3 regions of the Streptomyces sp. NPDC007162 genome follow, and region 2 is predicted to be linked to each of the others. Evidence: riboswitches for the same ligand, from Rfam matches in the RefSeq annotation. Region 2 holds a riboswitch; each other region holds the start of a gene.
The links. Region 2 has a riboswitch for thiamine pyrophosphate ahead of thiC (phosphomethylpyrimidine synthase ThiC). Riboswitches for the same ligand answer to the same signal wherever they lie in the genome.

Region 1 (7,444 bases), on a different contig from region 2:
CCGGGAACCAGCTCATGGGCGTCGCGCAGCAGCTCGTAGACGCCGCCCGCCGTGACGGTGGTGTCCCAGCCCAGCTCCTCACTGGTCGCGCCGACGACCAGCTCGCCGTTCTCCCTGGGCACCAGGTAGACATTGCCGCCCCGCACCACGGCCCGCACGGTCCGGCTGAGGAACGGCGCGTGGCGCGGGGGCACCGTCAGTCGCAGCACCTGCCCCTTCACGGGCCGCACCGGCGGCAGCACGTCGTCGGGGACGCCTGCCAGCCGCCCGCTCAGGCTCCCGCCCGCGAGCACCACCTGCCCGGCGCCCAGCGTCCGTCCCGCGCGCGTGACGGCGCCGGCCGCCCGCTCCCGTACGACGTCCAGCCGCTCGGCCCAGTCGCGGTGGAACACCACCCCGGCCCGCTCGCACGCCGTGACCAGGGCGGCCGCCAGCCGACGCGGGTCGATCTGGTGGTCGCCGTCGACCCGCAGCCCGCCGCGCACCCCGGGCGCCAGCATCGGCTCCAGGCGCCGGCACTCCCGCCCGGAAAGCCACTGCGAGTCCAGACCCGACTGCTGCTGCAGGGCGTGCAGTTCCCGCAGGTGGGCGCGGTCGTCGGCGTCCAGGGCGACCGCGAGCGTGCCGCAGCGCCGGTAGCCGAGGTCCTGGCCGGTCAGCTCGGTCAGCTCGGCGGCGAAGCCGGGATAACGGCGGGCGGAGGCCAGGTTGAGCCCCAGCAGGGTCTGCTCGCCGTGGTGCAGTTCGGTGACCGCGGCCAGCATCCCGGCCGCGACCTGCGCGGCCCCGCCGCCGGGCGCCGGGTCGACCACGGTGGTGGCGAGCCCGCGCTGAGCCGCCCGCCAGGCCGTGACCAGACCGATGATCCCGCCCCCGATGACGAGGACGTCGGACGTACGTGAGGACATGGGCGTCCAGCCCCTCCCTTCGCCGGCATGACCCGGATCAGGTTCGTACGGTCGGAGGCCGCCAGCCTCCCTCTCAGCCCGGTGCGTCCGGGCTCCCGCGTGTGCTTGTACGTCCGCCACCCTAGCCCGAGTCGTCCGGCGCGGTAAGGACGCCCTCGCCGGGCGCTGTGCAACAGGTCACGCGGCACGCCCCCTGACTGACTCTTTGTCAGTTGTCTATCGTTCTTGTCCATGGTGATCAGGTGAGCGGGCAGACGCAGCGACAGGGCACGTCACAGGAGCGGCGCGTGGTCGTCGTGGGCGCGGGCATGGCCGGGGTGCAGACCGCCGTCGCCCTGCGCGAGCGGGGTTTCACGGGCACGGTCACGCTGATCGGCGCCGAGCCGCACCAGCCGTACGACCGGCCGCCGCTCTCCAAGGCCGTGCTGCTCGGCAAGGCGGAGGGCTCGGCCTTCGAGGTCGACTTCGAGGCGCTCGGCATCGAGCTGGCGCTGGGCCGCGAGGCGGTCGGCGTGCGCACCGCCGACCACGAGCTGGACACCGAGGCGGGACCGGTGCCGTACGACGTCCTGGTGCTCGCGACCGGTGCCGAGCCGATCACGCTGCCCGGCACCGAGGGGGTGCCCGGCGTCCACCTGCTGCGCACCCTGGACGACGCCGAGCGGCTGCGGCCGGTGCTCGCCCGGCAGCACGACATCGTGGTGGTCGGCGCGGGCTGGATCGGCGCCGAGTTCGCCACGGCCGCGCGTGCCGCCGGCTGCGCGGTGACCGTCGTGGAGGCCGCCGACCGGCCGCTCGCCGGGGCCCTGCCCGCCGATGTCGCCGCGCCAATGGCCGCCTGGTACGCGGACAGCGGCACCGAACTGCGCACGCACGCGCGCGTGGCGCGCGTCGAACCCGGCGCGGTGGTCCTCGACGACGGCGCGCGGGTCCCCGCGGGCGCCGTCGTGGTCGGCATCGGCGCCCGCCCCGCCACCGGCTGGCTGGCCGGCTCCGGCATCGAGCTGGGCGCCCACGGCGACGTGATCGCCGACGACCGCCTGCGCACCGGCGCGCCGGACGTCTACGCCGTCGGCGACTGCGCGTCCTTCCCGTCCGGCCGCTACGGCGACCGCCTGCTGATCCACCACTGGGACAACGCCCTTCAGGGCCCGCGCACGGTGGCCGCCAACATCCTCGGCGAGTCCGACGCCGTCTACGACCCGGTGCCGTACTTCTGGTCCGAACAGTTCGGCCGCTTCGTCCAGTACGCGGGCCACCACGCGTCCGCCGACCGGATGATCTGGCGCGGCGACCCGACGGGCCCGGCCTGGAGCGTCTGCTGGCTCCGCGAAGACCGCCTGACGGCCCTCCTGGCGGTAGGCCGCCCCCGAGACCTGGCCCAGGGCCGCCGCCTGATCGAGGCGGGGCGCCAGATGAACCCGGAGGCCCTGGCCGACCCGGCCCGCCCTCTGAAGAACGCGACTGCAGCGCCCCAATAGGGGCGCTGGGGGTACCCCCGGCCGAAGGCTGGGGGAGGAACTGCGCGACAAGCCACGACGGTGCCGCACTCCGGACGACTACCGATCGCACCCCACCCGGCGGAGCGCCTACCCTGGACCCGTGACCGAGATTGACGCAAACATCGATGCTCTCGTCCCCGCCTGGCTCACCCTCCCCGACATCGCAGAGATGCTCGACGTCGAGGTGACCCGCGTGCGGCAGCTGGTCAAGGAGGGCCAGCTCATCGCCGTCCGCCGCGGTGAGAACAGGGCGCTGCACGTCCCCGCCGCCTTCATCGACGGGGACAAGGTCGTCAAGGGCCTGGCCGGCACCCTGACGCTGCTGCGGGACGACGGCTTCAACGACGAAGAGATGCTGGAGTGGCTCTTCACCCCCGACGAGACCCTGCCCGGCACCCCCGCGCAGGCGCTCAGCGAGAATCGCGGCACGGAGGTGAAGCGCCGCGCCCAGGCGCTCGCCGTCTGAGGCGACCGGCAACCGGCAACGACACCACGGGGGACCCACCGATGACCGACACCGCCCGCGCCCGGCTGGCCGACGCCCGTCTGTACCTGTGCACGGACGCCCGAAAGGAGCAGGGAGACCTCGCCGAGTTCCTGGACGCGGTGCTGGCGGGCGGTGTCGACATCGTGCAGCTGCGCGACAAGGGCATGGAGGCCGCCGAGGAGCTGGCGCACCTCGCCGTCTTCGCCGAGGCCTGCGCCCGGCACGGCAAGCTGCTCGCGGTCAACGACCGCGCCGACGTGGCCCACGCCGCCGACGCCGACGTGCTCCATCTCGGCCAGGGAGACCTGCCGGTGACGGCCGCCCGCGCGGTCCTCGGCCCGGACGTCCTCGTCGGCCGCTCCACGCACGCCGAGGCGGAGGCCGCCGCGGCGGCCGTCCAGGACGGCGTGGACTACTTCTGCACCGGCCCCTGCTGGCCCACCCCCACCAAGCCCGGCCGGCCCGCCCCCGGGCTCGACCTGGTGCGGTACACCGCGGCCCTGGGCACCGAGCGCCCCTGGTTCGCCATCGGCGGCATCGACCTGGGCAACCTCGACCAGGTGCTGGAGGCGGGCGCCCGCCGCGTGGTGGTCGTCCGCGCGCTCACCGCGGCCGACGACCCGGGCGCGGCGGCGGCGGAGTTCGCCAAGCGGCTTCGGTCGGCGTGACCGGCTCGGGGCCCCTGCCGGGGTGTGATGTCCGGAAACCTGTCCAGCATCCGGACGCGGGCTCGGCAATTCGGGCAAATTTCCCGAGTGTGGTTGGGTGTCCGTCCGCCCCTGACTAACCTGCGGGTATGGCCCTAGGAACCGCATCCACCAGGACTGACCGCGCACGCACCGTGCGCGACATGCTCGCCACCGGCAAGACCACGTACTCCTTCGAGTTCTCGGCGCCGAAGACCCCCAAGGGTGAGCGGAACCTGTGGAGCGCGCTCCGGCGGGTCGAGGCGGTCGCCCCCGACTTCGTCTCCGTGACCTACGGCGCCGGCGGGTCCACCCGCGCGGGCACCGTCAAGGAGACCCAGCAGATCGTCGCCGACACCACCCTCACCCCGGTCGCCCACCTCACCGCGGTCGACCACTCGCTGGCCGAGCTGCGCAACATCATCGGCCAGTACGCGGACGCCGGGATCCGCAACATGCTCGCGGTGCGCGGCGACCCGCCCGGCGACCCGATGGGGCAGTGGGTGGCGCACCCGCAGGGGCTGACCTACGCGGCCGAACTCGTCCGGCTCATCAAGGAGTCGGGTGACTTCTGCGTGGGCGTCGCGGCCTTCCCCGAGATGCACCCGCGCTCCGACGACTGGGACGCCGACGTACGGCACTTCGTCGACAAGTGCCGCGCGGGCGCCGACTACGCCATCACGCAGATGTTCTTCCAGCCCGAGTCGTACCTTCGTCTTCGTGACCGGGTCGGCGCGGCCGGCTGCCGTACTCCGGTGATTCCGGAAATCCTGCCGGTCACCAGTGTGAAGATGCTGGAACGGTTGCCCAAACTCAGCAACGCGGTCTTCCCGGACGCCCTGAAAGAGCGGATCCTCACAGCAAAAGACGATCCGACGGCGGTACGCTCCATTGGCATCGAATACGCCACGGAGTTCTGCGCTCGGCTGCTCGCCGAGGGAGTGCCCGGACTGCACTTCATCACGCTCAACAACTCCACGGCCACGCTGGAAATCTACGAGAACCTGGGCCTGCACCATCCCCCGCAGGCCTAGACCGGCCGCACCGGTGTACGACACACTGCGTAGCGGTCACTGGGAGAGGGGCGTACATGGGCTGGACGGTCCTCTACGTAGCGTTCGGCGTCGTCGCACTGTGGTTGCTCGGCGAGGTACTGCTGCAGTACAAGGCGCGGCTGCGCTGGCGGCTGCTCGCCTTCGCGGGCTTCCTCGGCGTCGTCCTGGGCGTCCTGATCCCGTCCGTGATCGTCATCGGCGTGGGCGCGATCGCCTTCGCGGTCGGCCAGACGTACGTCACGTTGTCGTTCCGCCGCGGCTTCGAAGCCGGCTGGGCGGTCAAGCGCCCCGACACGGACGGTGACGGCCGGGGCCTCAGCCTCGGGCTGACCAAGCGCCGCCGCGGCGAGCCGGACGAGAACCCGGGCCTGGAAGCCACCGACCCGGACGCCGCCGACGCCGCCTACGCCGAGCAGCAGGCCGGCTACGCCACCGGCAGCACCCCCGCCTACCGCGGCGACGACGACTACGACGACGTCTTCACCCCCGGTGCCCGCTCGACCGAGCCGACCGCCGCCGAGTCCACGGCGGTGTACGAGCCGCAGCCGATGCCCGACGACACCGGCTCCTACGGCGTCTACCGCGGCTCCGGCTACGCCGCGGCCGGCGACCAGCAGGCCGCGTACGCGACCGCGGGCCAGGAGCAGGGGTACGCCGCCGAGGGCTCCGACCAGAACTACGCCTACGACTACTCGGGCTACGGCCAGCAGCAGTACGGCTACGACACGAGCGGCCAGCAGCAGTACGCCAACTACTCCGACCCGTACATCGGCAACCAGACCTACGGCGGCGCCGGGTACGACGCGTCGTACGGCACCCAGCAGTACGACCAGCAGGGCTACGCCCAGGGCCAGTACGGGAACGGCGGCTACGGCGAGACCCCGGCGGGCGGTGTCTGGGTCCCGCAGCAGCGCGCCGACGAGACCTTCGGCGGGGAACTCCCGCAGGAGGAGCAGTACCCCTACCAGGGCGACGGCCAGGCGCAGCAGCAGGCCCGGCCCGGCACCGGGTACGACGAGCAGTACCGCTTCTGAGATCCGGCGGCGTTTCTGCGATCCCGGCCCCGGCGCGCGATCCTCACTGGGAGCCGCGGAACTCCGGTCCCTCCACGATCAGCCCGGCCACCAGCGCCCCCGACATACCGGAGTGCGGCAGCCCGCCGCCCGGGTGCGCCCACCGGCCCACCCGGTACAGGCCCGGCAGCCGGGTGGTGTTGGCCGGGTGCAGGAAGCGGCCCCGGCCGGCCGCGAGGGCGGGCGCGGAGATCCCGCCGGACCCGGGGGCGCCCGGTTCCGGCGCCCGGGTCTCCTGCCAGAGCAGGCGCTCCCGCAGCTCCGGCACCGCGGCCTCGGCGGCTTCGAGGAGGAGGTCCGTGTAGGTCCGGGCCGTGTCCTCCCGCTCCCAGCCCGCCTCGGCCGACAGCACCGCCGACAGCACCACGGACTCGTGGTCGCCGTCCGGTGCGAGTGCCGGGTCGTCGGGCCGCAGCACGGTCACGGTCGGGCGCACCGGCCGGTCCCCGCCGGGCGCGACCAGCAGGTCCAACTCGGTCTGGTCGTCCGGCGCGTGCACGACGGTGCGGTGCGCGGCACCGGCCTCGCGCCCGCCCCGGAGCGCGAGCAGCACGCTGAAACGGACCGGGCGCGCCGTGCCGGTGTCGGCACGCACGTCCGTGTCGGCGTCGAGAAGGCCCGGCGCCGAACCGGTGAGGGCGGCCAGCCGGGCCGGGTCCACCCCGGCGACCACATGGTCGGCGTCGCTCACCCGTCCGTCCGCCAGTTCCACCCCCGCCGCGCGGCCGTCCTTCACCGGCACCGCGGTGACCTCGGCGCCGAAGACGAACTCGACCCGCCGCTTCAGGCACCGCTCGTACACTGCACGCGCCAGCTCTCTCATGCCGCCGCGCACGTACCAGGTGCCGAAGGCATGCTCCAGGTACGGCAGCACGGCGGCGCTCGCGGGAGCGGTGCGCGGGTCCAGGCCGTATGCGAGGGCATGGCCGTCCAGGAGGGCGGCCAGCCGTTCGTCGCGCAGCTCCCAGGCGCCGATCTCGGCGAGCGTGGCCGCCCGGCGGGTGCGCAGCAGCTTCTTGTGCGGGACCGACGGGTACGGCTCGCGTTCGGCCAGTACCTGCCAGTTCGGCCACAGCGGCTCCTCCAGGAGCGGGCGCCGGGTGCGGTCCCAGGCCTCCCGGGCCCGCACCAGGAAATCGCCCCAGCGCTGCCCGGCGCCGGACCCGAGGGCCTCGTCGAGGGCGCCGACGACCCCCGCGCGGGACGCGTTCGGCAGGGACACCACCGTGCCGTCCGCGAAGACGTGCCGGGCCGACGGGTCGACCTGGACCAGCTCGACGCAGTCCTCCAGCGGCTCCTTGCCGGTCTTGACGAACAGGTCGCGGTACACGGCGGGCAGCGGCAGCAGCGCGGGGCCGGTGTCGAAGGCGAACCCGTCGCGCTCGAACCGGCGCACCGCACCGCCGTACGTCTCCGTGCGCTCGTACACCGTCACCCGGTGGCCCGCGACGGCCAGCCGGGCGGCCGCCGCCATGGCGCCCATGCCGGCGCCGATCACCGCAATCCGTCCCATGCCCGCGACTTTATCGACCACCACCGACAGTCCGGTCCGGCGGGCCGTCAGCCGGGTGGCCGTGCCACCCGCGCGGCGAGCCGCCGTTCCGCGCGGCGCTGGGCGCGGCGCCGTCGGAACCGCCGGATCCGGGAGACCAGGAACACCAGCACGACCAGCCCGGCGGCCAGCAGCACCGCCGCGACGATCGCCGCCGCCAGCGGGTGGAACATCGCGAACG
Region 2 (7,064 bases):
GTGCTCGCCGGCACCGCCGCCGCGATCTTCCTGCTCGTCGGCTACGTCCTGAAGATGCTGGACCCGGCCCCGGCGTTCGCCCAGACCATGCTCACCGCCGGTTGGGTGTTCGGTGCCGTGACCGCGGCCGCCATCCTCATGGCGGGCGCGGGGCTGCTGCTGACCGCACTGCGCAACAGCCCCTCGCTGGAGGCGGGGGCCTACGGCGAACCCGACGGCGAGGTGGCCAAGGCCCGGCAGGCCTGGCGGGACGCCGTGCTGGAGCGTGGCATCCTGCCCTTCCTGCGGGAAGCGCTGGCCACTGACGCCGGTACGGCCGAACTGCGCCGTACGGCCCCGTCGGGACCGGCGGGCCGGATGCCGCGCCTCGGCTACGACCGCCCCGGCTTCAGCACCGACGACGGCGCGGCTCCCGCCCCCCGGCCGAGCTTCAGCAGTCCGGACTACACCAGCCCGGACTTCGGAGGCCCGGAACACCAGCCGGAATAGCCCGGCCTGCGCCCCTTCCGGGGGCGCGGGCCGGACACCCGGTCCTACCCGGTGGCACCGGGGAGCTGACGGGCGGTGCGCTCGTCGACTCGTCCCGTGCCGCCCGGACGGCGGCGCTGTTCGCCTGCGCCCAGTCGGTGATGCCCTCCACACACGGCGGCACCGTCGGATACAGCGTGCGGGTCAGTCCGCAAGGGCCACCAGCACCAGCATGGTCCACTTTCCGGCGATCAGGTCCAGCACGGCACGAGTGGGACAGTCCTGCAGAAACACGTCCACGCCACCGTGTTCTCGCAGATCGAAGCCGGAGGGAGCCGGCGCGCTGTCGTCACGGAGATGAAGGTCCGTCACAAAGTGCGTGCGGTCCTCCTCGACGGCGACCATCTGGTGTTCCTGCGCCGAGGATGGCCCGGCGGTTCCCTGTACTGGACGACGGTCGGCGGGAGCGTCGAATCCGACGACGCCGATCTCGACACGGCCCCGCGCCGCGAGGTGGAGACGGTCACCGTCACCCAGCACTACTTCCTGGCCGACCTGCTGGACCTCCGTCCCGAGCGCCGCAGCGGTCCCGAACTCGACACCCCCGACACAGGTGACTTCGATCCGGTCCGGATCCCGCTGGACGCTACAGCCGTGACCGCCCTCGGCCTCCACCCGCCGGAACTCGCCGCCTATCTGCTGGAACACGTCGACGCATGGCGAGACCGGTAACCGGCCGGCAGCCGGGAGGGGTTCAGTCCGCCAGCGGCAGATACACCCGGTTCCCGCTCGCCGCGAACTCCTTCGACTTCTGGAGCATTCCCTCCGCGACCTCCTCCGGAGACGCCCCCTCGGCCGCCGCGCCGCCGAATCGCTCCGTGATGCTCTGGCTGATCTTCATCGAGCAGAACTTCGGTCCGCACATCGAGCAGAAATGGGCCGTCTTGGCCGGCTCCGCCGGGAGGGTCTCGTCGTGGAACTCGCGGGCCGTGTCCGGGTCCAGTGCGAGGCTGAACTGGTCCTCCCACCGGAACTCGAAGCGGGCATCGGACAGTGCGTCGTCCCACTCCTGCGCACCCGGGTGGCCCTTGGCCAGATCGGCCGCATGGGCGGCGATCTTGTAGGTGATGACGCCGGTCTTGACGTCGTCCCGGTTGGGCAGCCCCAGGTGCTCCTTGGGCGTGACGTAGCAGAGCATCGCCGTGCCCCACCAGGCGATCATCGCAGCACCGATGCCCGAGGTGATGTGGTCGTACGCCGGTGCGACGTCCGTGGTCAGCGGGCCGAGCGTATAGAACGGAGCTTCATCGCAGACCTCCTGCTGAAGGTCGATGTTCTCCTTGATCTTGTGCATCGGGACATGGCCCGGGCCTTCGATCATGGTCTGCACATGGAAACGCTTGGCGATCCGGTTGAGTTCCCCGAGGGTCCGGAGCTCCGCGAACTGCGCTTCGTCGTTGGCGTCCGCGATGGAGCCGGGGCGCAGACCGTCGCCCAGGGAGTACGTGACGTCGTAGGCGGCGAGGATCTCGCAGAGTTCCTCGAAGTTCTCGTACAGGAACGACTCCTTGTGGTGCGCGAGGCACCAGGCCGCCATGATCGAGCCGCCCCGCGAGACGATGCCGGTCTTGCGGTTCGCCGTGAGCGGGACGAACGGCAGTCGGACGCCCGCGTGGACGGTCATGTAGTCCACGCCCTGCTCGGCCTGTTCGATCACCGTGTCCTTGTAGATCTCCCAGGTCAGCTCCTCGGCCCGGCCGTCCACCTTCTCCAGGGCCTGGTAGAGCGGCACCGTGCCGATGGGGACGGGGGAGTTGCGCAGCACCCACTCCCGGGTGGTGTGGATGTTGCGGCCGGTGGAGAGGTCCATGACCGTGTCGGCGCCCCAGCGGGTCGCCCAGGTCATCTTCTCCACCTCCTCCTCGATGGAGGAGGTCACCGCCGAGTTGCCGATGTTGGCGTTGACCTTCACCAGGAACCGCTTGCCGATGATCATCGGCTCGATCTCCGGGTGGTTGACGTTGGCCGGCAGCACGGCCCGCCCCGCCGCGATCTCCGCACGGACGACCTCCGGCGGGACGTTCTCCCGGATGGCCACGTACTCCATCTCGGGCGAGATCTCGCCTCGGCGCGCGTACGCGAGCTGGGTGACCGCCTCACCGGTCCGGCCCCGGCGCGGCTGGCGCGGACGTCCCGGGAAGACCGCGTCCAGGTTGCGCAGCCCGCCGCGCGGCGCGGTGTGCTTGATCCCGTCGTCCTCGGGACGGACCGGCCGGCCCGCGTACTCCTCGGTGTCACCGCGGGCGACGATCCAGTTCTCCCGCAACGGGGGCAGCCCCCGGCGGACGTCGGTCTCGACGAGCGGATCGGTGTACGGGCCCGAGGTGTCGTAGAGGGTGACCGACTGCCCGTTGGTCAGGTGCACTTGACGGACCGGCACTCGCAGGTCGGGGCGCGAGCCCTCGACATAGCCCTTGTGCCAGCCCACGGACTTCCCGGCCCCCTGCGGCGCTTCACCCGTGGTGGGCTGTTCGTCCTGGCTGAAGGCAGGCGTGCGTGCGTCCTTGTTGGTCATGAGACCTACTCCCTACGCCGGCATTACCCGGTAACAGGTTCGGCGGTCGACGCAGCGGCTTCCGTGGAGCGGTGCTCCCTGTGGAACTTCACTTGTTCCACGTGAAACATCGCGAATACGGAGGTCAGCGCCCTCTCAGCCCGGTGCTCCGAGCTCCCGCGTGTGCAAAGGTGCCTCCACGCTAGCGTCAATTCGGGCGCGGTGAACAGGGGGCCCCTGCCGTTCTTGCGATGATCGGGCGGTGACCACGACACAGCAGCCCCCCTATCCGCCTTCTGACCCACGGCGCGGCAACGGCGCGGCAACGGGCGGCGAACCGGGCCACGGGGGCCATGGTGCCGGTGCCGGGCGTGCCCATGCGCACGAGCAAGGGCACGTCCACGGGCAGGGACACCAGCACGGCGGTGAGTACGGACACGGGTCCGGCCAGGAGCACGCTCCTGGCGACGCCCACAGCCGGACGGCCGGCGCCGGTCCGGGTCACGGACATGCCGGTACCGGCGGCGGACACGGCCACTCGCACAGCCACGGTCCCGCCGCCCCCGTCTCGAAGCATCTGCGCAAGGTCATCGCGGCGATCCTGATCCCCTTCACCGCCGCGGTGGTGGTCGGCCTGGTGGTGCTGTGGCCCGGCGGCGCCCCGCCGCACGAGCGCACCGGCGTCGGTTTCGACCGGCAGACGCAGGCGGCCACGGTCGCCAAGGTCGTCTCGGTCAGCTGCAAGTCGGTCAACGCCTCGGGGGGCGGTTCGACCGGTGACATCCCCACCACCGAGGGAGGGTCCGGCAAGCAGGAGGACGGCGGCACCTGCAAGAAGGCCACGGTCCGGGTCGACACCGGCAAGGACAAGGGCCGTACCTTCACCGAGATCGTGCAGCCCGACCAGTCACGGCAGTTGCACCAGGGCGAGAAGGTCGTGGTCGCCTACGAGCCCTCGGCGCCGAAGGATCTGCAGTACTCGGTCACCGATGTGAACCGGAAGTTCCCGATGGCGCTGCTGGCCGGGATCTTCGCATTCGCCGTCGTGGTGGTGGGCCGCCTGCGCGGGGTGATGGCGCTGGTCGCACTGGCCGTCAGCTTCATGGTGCTGACCCTGTTCATCCTCCCGGCGATCCTCCAGGGTTCGAATCCGCTGCTGGTGGCGGTGGTCGGGGCGAGCGCCATCATGCTGATCGCCCTGTACATGTGTCACGGACTGTCGGCCCGTACCTCCGTGGCGGTGCTCGGCACGCTGGTCTCGCTGTGCCTGATCGGCCTGCTCGGCTCGGAGTTCATCGACTGGGCCGCTCTCACCGGCAACACCGACGACAACACCGGGCTGATCCACGGCCTGTACCCGTCGATCGACATGAGCGGTCTGCTGCTGGCCGGCGTCATCATCGGTTCGCTGGGCGTGCTGGACGACGTGACGGTGACCCAGACGTCGGCCGTGTGGGAACTGCACGAGGCCAACCCGACGATGGGCTGGCGCGGGCTGTACCGGGCGGGCATCCGCATCGGCCGCGACCACATCGCCTCCGTCGTCAACACCCTCGTGCTGGCCTACGCGGGCGCGGCGCTGCCGCTGCTGCTGCTCTTCTCCATCGCGCAGAGCAGCGTGACGACGGTCGCCAACAGTGAGCTGGTGGCCGAAGAGGTCGTGCGCACACTGGTCGGCTCGATCGGACTGGTCGCCTCGGTGCCGGTCACCACGTTGCTGGCAGCCCTGGTGGTGTCGGCCGACCGGCCGGGCACGGAGGCGGTCGCGGCGTTGGAGGTACCGGCACGCGGCGGACGGGGGCGGCGCCGGAAGCACTGACGGCGCCAGGAGAGCACGCAGAAGCGTTCCTGCGTGTCCTCATCCGGATCGGGGGGAGGAACGTGTCCCCCGTGGCCGCGGCGTCTCAGCCGGCGCTCTGCTCCTCGGCCAGGATGCGGTCCAGGGCTTCGTCCAGATGGGCGTCGAAATCGGCGAGCGCGCCTTCCTGGCCGAGCGGCACCAGCTTGTCCGTACGGTCGAGAAATGCCACCAGCGGGGGCGCCGAGGAACGGAACATCGCCTGGTCGCAGCCGACCTGAAGACGGATCAGCACCTCGCCCAGCACCTCGGAATCGGCGGGTGCGATATGCACATCACCCTCGCCGCACGGCCGGCCCACCCCGTCGATCAGCAGCTCACGGCCGAACGCCCAGGTCACCGGCGCGTCCCCGGGCAGATGGAACGTGAGCCGCACGGCATACGGATCACAGGTCTCGTAGCGCAACTCCACGGGGATGCGGAAGGAGAGCTCCTCCGAGACGAGAAAGCTCATCATGACTTCTGCTTGTACGGACTCGCGCATCGTCTACCCCGTCATATGACGCCGACTGGCCGGGTTTACCCCTTTGATAGTGGTCAAATCTTGCTGAACGTACACGGGAGATCACAAGGAGTGAGTTTTCAGATACTGATAGCGATGGCCAGGGAACCCAGGTGCCTTCCGACTTCGCCCTGCAACTGCCGTACCGCGGGCAGCAGCCGGTCGGCCTGGTGAAGCGGAAGGGAGATGGCCATGGTGGCGGCCGTGGTGCCCGCGGTGATGGGGATGGCCGCGCACACCGTCCCCAGCGTGTACTCCTGGCGCTCGACCGCCGGGTCCATCCGGCGGGTGCGCTCCAGCCTGCGCAGCAGCGCGTGGCTGTCACGCACCGTGTACGGGGTGAGCGTCTGCACGGGGTACCGGTCGAGATGGTCGCGGCGGGCGACATCGTCCAGCTGGGAGAGCAGACACTGGCCGATCGCATGTGCATGGGCGGTCTCGCGGAAGTCCGCCCACTCCTCGACCGCCGGAGCAGCCGGGGAGTCGGAGACGCACACGACCTCGATCTCACCGTCCCGGTACATCGCGTAGTAGACCGGTACACCGATCGCATCCCGCCAGTGGGCGAGGGTGTCGACGACCGCGCTGCGACGTTTCTGCTGCGCTCCGCTGCTGCTCAGCCGCTCGGCGGCCTCGCCGAGGAAGAACAGGCCCTTGTCACGGTGGAGGTATCCCTCGTGCACGAGAGTGCGCAGCAGGTGGTAGGCGGTGGGCAGGGCGAGGCCGGTCTCGCGGGCCAGTTGTTTGGCGGGGGCGCCGTGTTCGTGCTCTGCGACACATTCCAGCAGACGCATGGCGCGCTGCACGGAACTGATGAGAGTGGCCGAATGCGGCTGTGCGGGGTCGGCCTGGGTGGCCGGCCGCTGCACGGGGGGTGTGGTGGAACTGCGTCGGGCGGGTGGTGGGCGGTGTTCCGTGGGTGCTGAGGCGGCGTCAAGCGTGGCCAAGAGTCGCTCCCGGAGCGCGAGGGGGTCAGCGACTCTAACCGTCTGTCGCCGCCTTCGGTCGGCCCGTTGGGGGAAACTTCCCTCGCCCGAGGGAACCGGTGATTCCTGTTACCGGCCACCGATTCCCACGGTCCTCACCAGTCGCTCTTCGACGAGGAGTTCGACATGAACTTCCGCACGATGTAGATCAGCCCGCCGACCAGTGCCACGAAGATCAGCAGCTTGAAGAGCAGATAGGCCAGGAAGCCGACGATCGCGCCGATCAGGCCACCGAACACCACCAGTGCGATGACCGGCACCGCGATCCACTTCACCCACCACGGCAGACCCGTGAAGATCTCTCGCATTGCCCTGTCCTCAGCTTTCTCGTGCGCTTGGCACGGAAGTCTCGTGCGTCCCGCACGATGCGATGTCCTGCTCTCGATGCTAGAGCCACGAGGGGGCCGTCAGGGGGCCTCGGATCCCTTGTCCTCCCCTGACCCGTCCCCTAGGGAACCCCGAGGACCGGGGTCAGGCCTCAGGCGGAGAGAAGACGACCAGGACCCTCAGGTCCTCGCTGATGTGGTGGAACTTGTGGGCCACCCCGGCCGGCACGTACACCACGCTGCCCCGTGCGACCTGCGTGGTCTCCAGGCCGACCGTGATGGCGGCACGGCCGCTGACGACGAAGTAGACCTCGTCCTGGTTGTGGGGCTGCTGTGGGTCCCGCTCGCCCGCGTCCAGGGCGTAGAGGCC
Region 3 (7,444 bases), on a different contig from region 2:
AGCCGCGGGGCCGCCCGCCGACCTCATGGAGCATCTGCACGGTCCCTTCCCGATCGCCGTGGTCCGTGACTTCCTCGGTGTCGACGAGAAGGACTGGCACCGTTGGGCGGCGACCGGCGAGGCCCTGCTGTCGGCCGGCGCCGACTCCGAACAACGTGCCAGGGAGGCCGCGCGGGCCACCCGGGCCCGGATCGCCGAGCTGCTCCGAAGCCGCGGCGACGAACCCCGTGAGGACCTCGCCGGGGTACTGGCGCAGGCCACCGAGGCCGGCGAGATCACCACCGACGAGGCGATCTCCCTGGCCACCGCCATCCAGGTCAGCGGCGGCCACGCGGTCCGCAACAACAGCGGCTCGATGATGTACGCGCTGCTCACCCACCCCGGCCACCTGGACCGGCTGCGCCGGGAGCCGGAGCTCTTGCCGAAGGCCGTCGACGAACTGTTCCGCTACGTCCCGCACCGCAACGGCGTCGGCATCCCACGGGTCGCCGTCGAGGACGTCGAGGTCGGCGGCCGGCTGATCCGGGCCGGCGAAGCCGTCTACAACGCGTACGTCTCCGCCAACCGCGACCCCGCGGTCTTCACCGACCCCGACCGCCTGGACTTCGACCGCGCGGACGGCCCCCACCTGGCCTTCGGGCACGGGCCCCACCACTGCATGGCCGCGATCATGGCCCGTATGGAGGCCGAGGTGATGATCGCCTCGGTCCTCACCCGCTTCCCCGGCATCCGGCTGGCCGTACCCCCGGAACAGGTCGAGTTCCAGCGCCAGGGCCTGATCCGCGGGCCCCGCACCCTGCCGGTGACCTGGTGAGCCCGACGACTGGACGGCAGCGGGCCGACGGCCGGTCACCCGGGCGCGTGCGGAACGGCGCTCGGACGCGAGGCGGCACGCAGGCGCAGGCCGTCCGTCGCGAGTCCCACGAACGTGGTGACCCGGTAGGCGGCCTCCGGGCCGGGCGGCTCGCTCAGGCGGTGACGGCGGGCGGTCTGCGCGGTCAGGAGCGTCAGCATCTCCATGGCCAGGGCGGCCCCCTCGCAGCCGTGCGGCCCGGTACCGAAGGAGAGGAAGGCGCCGGGTTTCGCCGACGAGCCGGCGTCGTCGAGCCAGCGCTCCGGCCGGAACCGGTCCGGATCAGGGTGTTCCCGCGCGTCGCGGTGAGCGGTGTAGGGGCAGACGAGAACGGTCGACCCGGCGTCGACGGTGCACCCGGCGAGCTCGGTCCGGCGCTGGGCCTGCCGGGTCAGCAGCCAGCTCGGGGGGTGCAGCCGGAGCACCTCGTGCACCAGGGCCCGGGTGTAGCGCAGGCTTTCGAGATGCTCGCCGGTGGTCGCGGCCGGGTCCGCGGGCAGCAGGGCGGCCTCGGCCGCGACGCGGTCCGCCGCCTCGGGGTACCGCGCCAGGTGGAGCAGGATCCAGCCGGCTGCCCGGGACGGTGCCTCGAAGGTGGCGACCGTGATGCCCGGGAGAGTGTCGAGGACGGCCTGCTCCGGCAGCAGGCCGTGGTGGGGCGAGGGCCGGAGCATCTGCCCCAGCAGGTCGTCTCCCAGCGGGCCCGGTGCAAGGCGTCGGCGGACGACGGGCCGCAACGCGTCGGTGAAGGCGACCTGCTGCCGGGTGCGGAACCGCCGTGCCGGTGTGGGGATCCAGGGCGGCCATACCCAACGCGAGGGGCGGGCGAGCAGCTCCCGGGCCAGGAAGAGCCGCGCGGCGAAGGGCAGCAGGGCCGGAGCGTCTTCGGAGAAGAGGTAGCGCACGCCCACCTCTGCCAGGGCGTGCCGGACGAGGGGCAGGATCTCGACGTCCCGGCCCGTGGGCAACTGTTCGGCGAACCGGGCGGTCCCGGCCGCGATCTCACCGGTCCGGGCCACGACCGCCTGCGGCCGCAGTCCGCGCATCCGGGCGGTGTGGGCCCGGGCCCGTTCCTCGGCCGTCGGTGCTCCGCCCGACGGCCGCAACGGCGGGAAGAGGGGCGACGACGCCTTGCGGAAGTCCCGCGCGCGGTGCAGGACGTCTTCGCACGCACCGGCCGTGGCGGCCACGTAGACCCCCGGCTCCAGCTGCCAGACGTCCCCGCATTCCGCCGCGCCGCGGCGGGCCGTCGCCAGCCGGTCACGACTCCAGGCCGCGAAGCTGCCTCCGGGCAGCCGCGGCGGCTCCTTCAGCGAGCCCATGAGAACGTTTGCCGGCGGGAGCCACCCGGGGTCCCCGCCGGCGTTGCGGTCAGGCCGAGTCGTCGCCGGCGTACGCGTCCCACTCGTGTTCCCCATACGCACCGTAGTGGCGGGTGAAGAACAGCTTGCCGAGCAGCTTGGCGATCATGATTCACTCCTCACTCCTGTCGGCGGAACGGATGCCACATGCCCTATATTGCCATATATGCGACATATGTGATATTGGCCCCGGGGCGTCCGGACGGCCGCAGGCCACCCAAGTGGATCTGCGACACTGGTACCACCATGCCCAAGCCCGGAGAACTCACTTTCGTCGCCCCGCGCGGAGCCAAGAAGCCGCCGCGGCATCTCGCCGACCTCTCGCCCGCCGAGCGCAAGGACGCGGTGGCCGAGGCCGGGGAGAAGCCGTTCCGTGCCAAGCAGCTCTCGCAGCACTACTTCGCGCGGTACGCGCACGACCCCGAGCAGTGGACGGACATCCCGGCCGGCTCCCGGGACAAGCTGCGGGAGGCCCTGTTCCCGGAGCTGATGACCGTCGTACGGCATCTGTCCACGGACGAGGGCACCACCCGCAAGACGCTGTGGCGGCTGTTCGACGGCACGCTCGTCGAGTCGGTGCTGATGCGCTACCCGGACCGGGTGACCATGTGTATCAGCTCGCAGGCGGGATGCGGGATGAACTGCCCGTTCTGCGCGACCGGGCAGGCGGGTCTCGACCGGAACCTGTCCACCGCCGAGATCGTCCACCAGATCGTCGACGGTATGCGGGCGCTCAGGGACGGGGAGGTCCCGGGGGGACCGGCGCGACTCTCCAACATCGTCTTCATGGGGATGGGCGAACCGCTCGCCAACTACAAGCGGGTGGTCGGCGCCATCCGGGCGCTGACCGATCCCGCTCCCGACGGGCTCGGCCTCTCGCAGCGCGGGATCACCGTCTCCACCGTCGGACTCGTCCCGGCCATCCACCGGTTCGCCGACGAGGGCTTCAAGTGCCGGCTCGCGATCTCCCTGCACGCCCCCGACGACGAACTGCGCGACACCCTGGTCCCGGTCAACACCCGGTGGAAGGTGCGCGAGGTCCTCGACGCCGGGTTCGACTACGTCGAGAAGAGCGGCCGCCGGCTGTCCATCGAGTACGCGCTCATCCGGGACATCAACGACCAGGCGTGGCGCGGTGACCGGCTCGGCCGGCTGCTCAAGGGCAAGCCGGTGCACGTCAACCTCATCCCGCTGAACCCCACCCCGGGCTCCAAGTGGACCGCCTCGCGGCCCGAGGACGAGAAGGCGTTCGTCGAGGCGATCGCCGCGCACGGTGTTCCCGTCACCGTCCGGGACACCCGTGGCCAGGAGATCGACGGGGCCTGTGGTCAGCTCGCGGCCACGGAGCGGTAGCCTGAGGGCGGATCCACAGCCGTACCCACATCTTCATATTCCGACAGGGGAGCGCCACAGCGCTGAGAGTGCGGCAATCGGGCCGCAGACCCTCTGAACCTCGCCCAGGTCATTCTGGGTAGGAAGTTCGGTCATCACTCAAGCTGTTGCGCCCTGCCCGCGAGCCCCGTGCTCACGGGCAGGGCCGCGTCTCTTCCTGGTCCACCCCAGGAGGAAAACACCAGTGCACACCAGAACCCTCGTGGCCGCGGCCGTCGGGCTCGGTCTCGTCACGCTGTCCGCGTGCTCGTCGTCGGACACCGGCGCCGACGCCAAGACCGTCACCCTGGTCAGTCACGACTCGTGGGCCGTCTCCAAGAACGTGCTCAAGGACTTCGAGAAGCAGTCCGGCTACCAGGTCAAGGTCCTCAAGGACGGCGACGCCGGACAGGCCGTCAACAAGGCGATCCTGACCAAGGACAACCCCCAGGGCGACGTCTTCTTCGGCGTCGACAACACCCTGCTGTCCAGGGCTCTCGACAACGGATTGTTCCAGCCGTACGAGGCCAAGGGCCTGGGCCAGGTCGCAACGGCGTACCAGCTCGACGCCGCCAAGCACCGGGTGACGCCCATCGACTACGGCGACATCTGCGTGAACTACGACAAGGCGTACTTCAGCGAGCACAAGCTGGCCCCGCCCGCGTCGTACGCCGATCTCGTCAAGCCGCAGTACAAGAACCTCCTCGTCACGGAGAACGCCGCCACCTCCTCGCCGGGCCTCGGGTTCCTGCTCGGCTCCGCCGCCCGGTACGGGGACGGCGGGTGGCCGGACTACTGGAAGAAGCTCAAGGCCAACGGCGTGAAGGTGGTCGACGGCTGGGAGCAGGCCTACAACGAGGAGTTCTCCGGTTCGGCCGGCGGGAAGAAGGCCAAGGGGGACCGGCCGCTCGTCGTGTCGTACGCCTCGTCGCCGCCCGCCGAGGTCATCTACGCCGACCCGAAGCCCAGCACCGCCCCCACCGGTGTCGCGACCGGCACCTGCTTCCGGCAGATAGAGTTCGCCGGACTGCTGAGCAACGCCGGGAACACCAAGGGCGGCAAGGCGCTCATCGACTTCCTGGTCTCCAAGGAGTTCCAGGAGGACATGCCGCTCAACATGTTCGTGTACCCGGTGGTCAAGGGGGCCGCGGTGCCTGCCGAGTTCACCGAGTACGGTCCTGCGGCCCAGGATCCCGAGACCATGGCGCCCGACAAGATCGCCGCCAACCGTGACCAGTGGGTCAAGACGTGGACGTCACTCGTACTGAAGTGACCGCCGGCAGGCGGGCGGGCGCGGCGCGGCTCGGGCTGCTGCTCGTGCCCGTCGCGTTCTTCGCCGTCTTCTTCGCCTGGCCGGTCGCGGCGATCGTCACCCGGGGCCTGAAGGCCGACGGGGTATGGAAGCCGGGGCGGATCGCCGAGGTCGTCGGGCAGTCCGACATCCGGCACGTCCTGTGGTTCACCACCTGGCAGGCGCTCGCCTCGACCGCCCTCACCCTGCTGGTGGCGCTGCCCGCGGCCTATGTCTTCGCCCGCCTCGACTTCCCGGGCAAGCAGGTGCTGCGGGCCGTCGTGACGGTCCCCTTCGTCCTGCCGACGGTCGTGGTGGGGACCGCCTTCCTCGCGCTCGTCGGACGGGGCGGCCTGCTGGATGAGGTGTGGGGTGTACGGCTCGACACCACCGTCTGGGCCATCCTGCTGGCGCACGTCTTCTTCAACTACGCGGTGGTGGTACGGACCGTGGGCGGCCTGTGGTCGCAACTCGACCCCCGCCAGGAGGAGGCCGCACGGATGCTCGGCGTCTCGCCGGCGGCCGCCTGGCGCAAGGTCACCCTGCCCGCGCTCGCGCCCGCCGTGGCCGCCGCCGCGCTGATGGTCTTCCTGTTCACCTTCACCTCGTTCGGCGTGGTGCAGATCCTCGGCGGACCCACCTTCGCCACCCTCGAAGTGGAGATCTACCGGCAGACCTCCGAGATCTTCGACCTCTCCACGGCCGCCGTCCTCACGATCGTCCAGTTCGTCGCGGTCGGCGCGATCCTCGCCGTGCACGCGTGGACGGTACGGCGCCGGGAAGGCGCGCTGCGTCTTGTGGACCCGTCGGTGACGGCACGGCGGCCGCGCGGGGCCGGCCAGTGGGCGCTGCTCGCCGGGGTCCTCGCGACCATCGCCGTGCTCCTCCTCCTGCCGCTGGCCGTACTGGTACGGCGGTCGTTCGACGGCGGTCTCGGCTACTACCGGGCGCTGGGCGACGCCGACGGCGGCACCTTCCTGGTCGCGCCGATCGAGTCGGTGGTGAACTCGCTGGAGTACGCGGCCGCCGCCACCGCCATCGCGGTGCTGATCGGCGCACTGGCCGCCGCCGCGCTGGCCCGGCGGGACGCGGGACGCCTGGTACGCGGCTTCGACGCGCTGCTGATGCTGCCGCTCGGGGTGTCCGCGGTGACCGTCGGCTTCGGGTTCCTGATCGCGCTGGACAAGCCGCCGCTGGACCTGCGGCAGTCCTGGATCCTGGTCCCGCTCGCGCAGGCGCTGGTCGGCGTCCCGTTCGTGGTGCGGACCATGCTGCCGGTGCTGCGGGCCGTGGACGAGCGGCTGCGGGAGGCGGCTGCGGTGCTCGGCGCCTCGCCGTGGCGGGTGTGGCGGGAGGTCGACCTGCCGATGGTGCGGCGGGCGCTGCTGATCGCGGCCGGCTTCGCCTTCGCGGTGTCGCTGGGCGAGTTCGGGGCGACCGTGTTCATCGCCCGGCCCGACAACCCGACGCTGCCGGTCGCGGTGGCCCGGCTGCTGTCCCGCCCCGGGGATCTCAACTACGGCGAGGCGATGGCGCTTTCGACGATTCTGATGGTGGTGTGCGCGGTGGCGCTGCTGGTGCTCGAACGGTTGCGGACAGACCGGACGGGGGAGTTCTGATGCCGCTTCTCGAACTGGACGCGGCGACCGTGCGGTTCGGTGCGCGCGCCGTGCTCGACACGGTGGATCTGGCGGTCGCCGAGCACGAGGTGGTGTGTGTGCTCGGACCCAGCGGGAGCGGCAAGTCGACGCTGCTGCGCGCGGTGGCGGGGCTGCAACCGCTCGGTGCGGGGCGAGTGCTGCTCGACGGCCAGGACCAGGCACGGGTGCCGGCGCACCGGCGGGGTGTCGGGCTGATGTTCCAGGACCACCAGCTGTTCCCGCAGCGGGACGTGGGCGGGAACGTGGCCTTCGGGCTCCGGATGCGCGGAGCGGGGAAGGAACAGCGGGCCGCGCGGGTGGGTGAGCTGCTGGAGCTGGTCGGGCTGCCGGGGGCCGCGCGGCGGGCGGTGGCCGGGCTGTCCGGTGGTGAGCAGCAGCGGGTGGCGCTCGCCCGGGCACTGGCGCCCCGGCCGCGGCTGCTGATGCTCGACGAACCCCTGGGGCAGCTCGACCGCTCGCTGCGGGAGCGGCTGGTGGTCGAACTCCGGGAGCTGTTCGGGCGGCTGGGGACGACGGTGCTGGCCGTCACGCACGACCAGGGCGAGGCCTTCGCGCTGGCCGACCGGGTGGTGGTGATGCGGGACGGGCGGATCGCCCAGTCCGGTACCCCTCTTGAGGTGTGGCAGCGGCCGGCCGACGAGTTCGTGGCCCGCTTCCTCGGCTTCGGCAACGTGGTCCCGGCGACCGTCGAGGGCGCGGCCGCGGTGACCCCGTGGGGCAAGCTGCCGGTGCCGGAGGGCTCGGGGCAGGGGGCACGGTCGCTGCTGGTGCGGCCCGCGGGCGTACGGCTCGTCGCAGCCGCCGCGGGGCTGCCCTGCACGGTGACCGCCCGGACCTTCCAGGGCACCCACGTCACCGTCCACCTCCAGCCCGAGGACGGCGGCCCCCGCCTGGAGGCGGCCTGCGC

Region 1: it holds a riboswitch for thiamine pyrophosphate, as region 2 does, so the genes downstream of both, thiO (glycine oxidase ThiO) here and thiC (phosphomethylpyrimidine synthase ThiC) in region 2, are expected to answer to the same signal.
Region 3: it holds a riboswitch for thiamine pyrophosphate, as region 2 does, so the genes downstream of both, ABZ646_RS02465 (thiamine ABC transporter substrate-binding protein) here and thiC (phosphomethylpyrimidine synthase ThiC) in region 2, are expected to answer to the same signal.

What each region holds. Positions count from the first base shown of each region.
Region 1 covers NZ_JBEYFC010000024.1:28,080-35,523, reverse strand. Annotated here, with positions in the region: gene thiO (glycine oxidase ThiO) at 1-908, opposite strand, end outside; TPP riboswitch at 906-1,017, opposite strand; gene ABZ646_RS05140 (FAD-dependent oxidoreductase) at 1,151-2,389, shown strand; gene ABZ646_RS05135 (Rv2175c family DNA-binding protein) at 2,511-2,876, shown strand; gene thiE (thiamine phosphate synthase) at 2,918-3,565, shown strand; gene metF (methylenetetrahydrofolate reductase [NAD(P)H]) at 3,694-4,617, shown strand; gene ABZ646_RS05120 (hypothetical protein) at 4,674-5,672, shown strand; gene ABZ646_RS05115 (NAD(P)/FAD-dependent oxidoreductase) at 5,716-7,224, opposite strand; gene ABZ646_RS05110 (DUF4126 domain-containing protein) at 7,272-7,444, opposite strand, start outside.
Region 2 covers NZ_JBEYFC010000037.1:862-7,925, forward strand. Annotated here, with positions in the region: gene ABZ646_RS06910 (hypothetical protein) at 1-489, shown strand, start outside; gene ABZ646_RS06915 (hypothetical protein) at 673-873, opposite strand; gene ABZ646_RS06920 (NUDIX domain-containing protein) at 844-1,200, shown strand; gene thiC (phosphomethylpyrimidine synthase ThiC) at 1,223-3,043, opposite strand; TPP riboswitch at 3,036-3,213, opposite strand; gene ABZ646_RS06930 (YibE/F family protein) at 3,285-4,841, shown strand; gene ABZ646_RS06935 (SsgA family sporulation/cell division regulator) at 4,927-5,364, opposite strand; gene ABZ646_RS06940 (IclR family transcriptional regulator C-terminal domain-containing protein) at 5,463-6,188, opposite strand; gene ABZ646_RS06945 (DUF5326 family protein) at 6,464-6,676, opposite strand; gene ABZ646_RS06950 (cupin domain-containing protein) at 6,840-7,064, opposite strand, start outside.
Region 3 covers NZ_JBEYFC010000010.1:20,827-28,270, forward strand. Annotated here, with positions in the region: gene ABZ646_RS02450 (cytochrome P450) at 1-814, shown strand, start outside; gene ABZ646_RS02455 (cytochrome P450) at 850-2,175, opposite strand; gene rlmN (23S rRNA (adenine(2503)-C(2))-methyltransferase RlmN) at 2,461-3,567, shown strand; TPP riboswitch at 3,603-3,710, shown strand; gene ABZ646_RS02465 (thiamine ABC transporter substrate-binding protein) at 3,791-4,858, shown strand; gene ABZ646_RS02470 (iron ABC transporter permease) at 4,897-6,495, shown strand; gene ABZ646_RS02475 (ABC transporter ATP-binding protein) at 6,495-7,444, shown strand, end outside.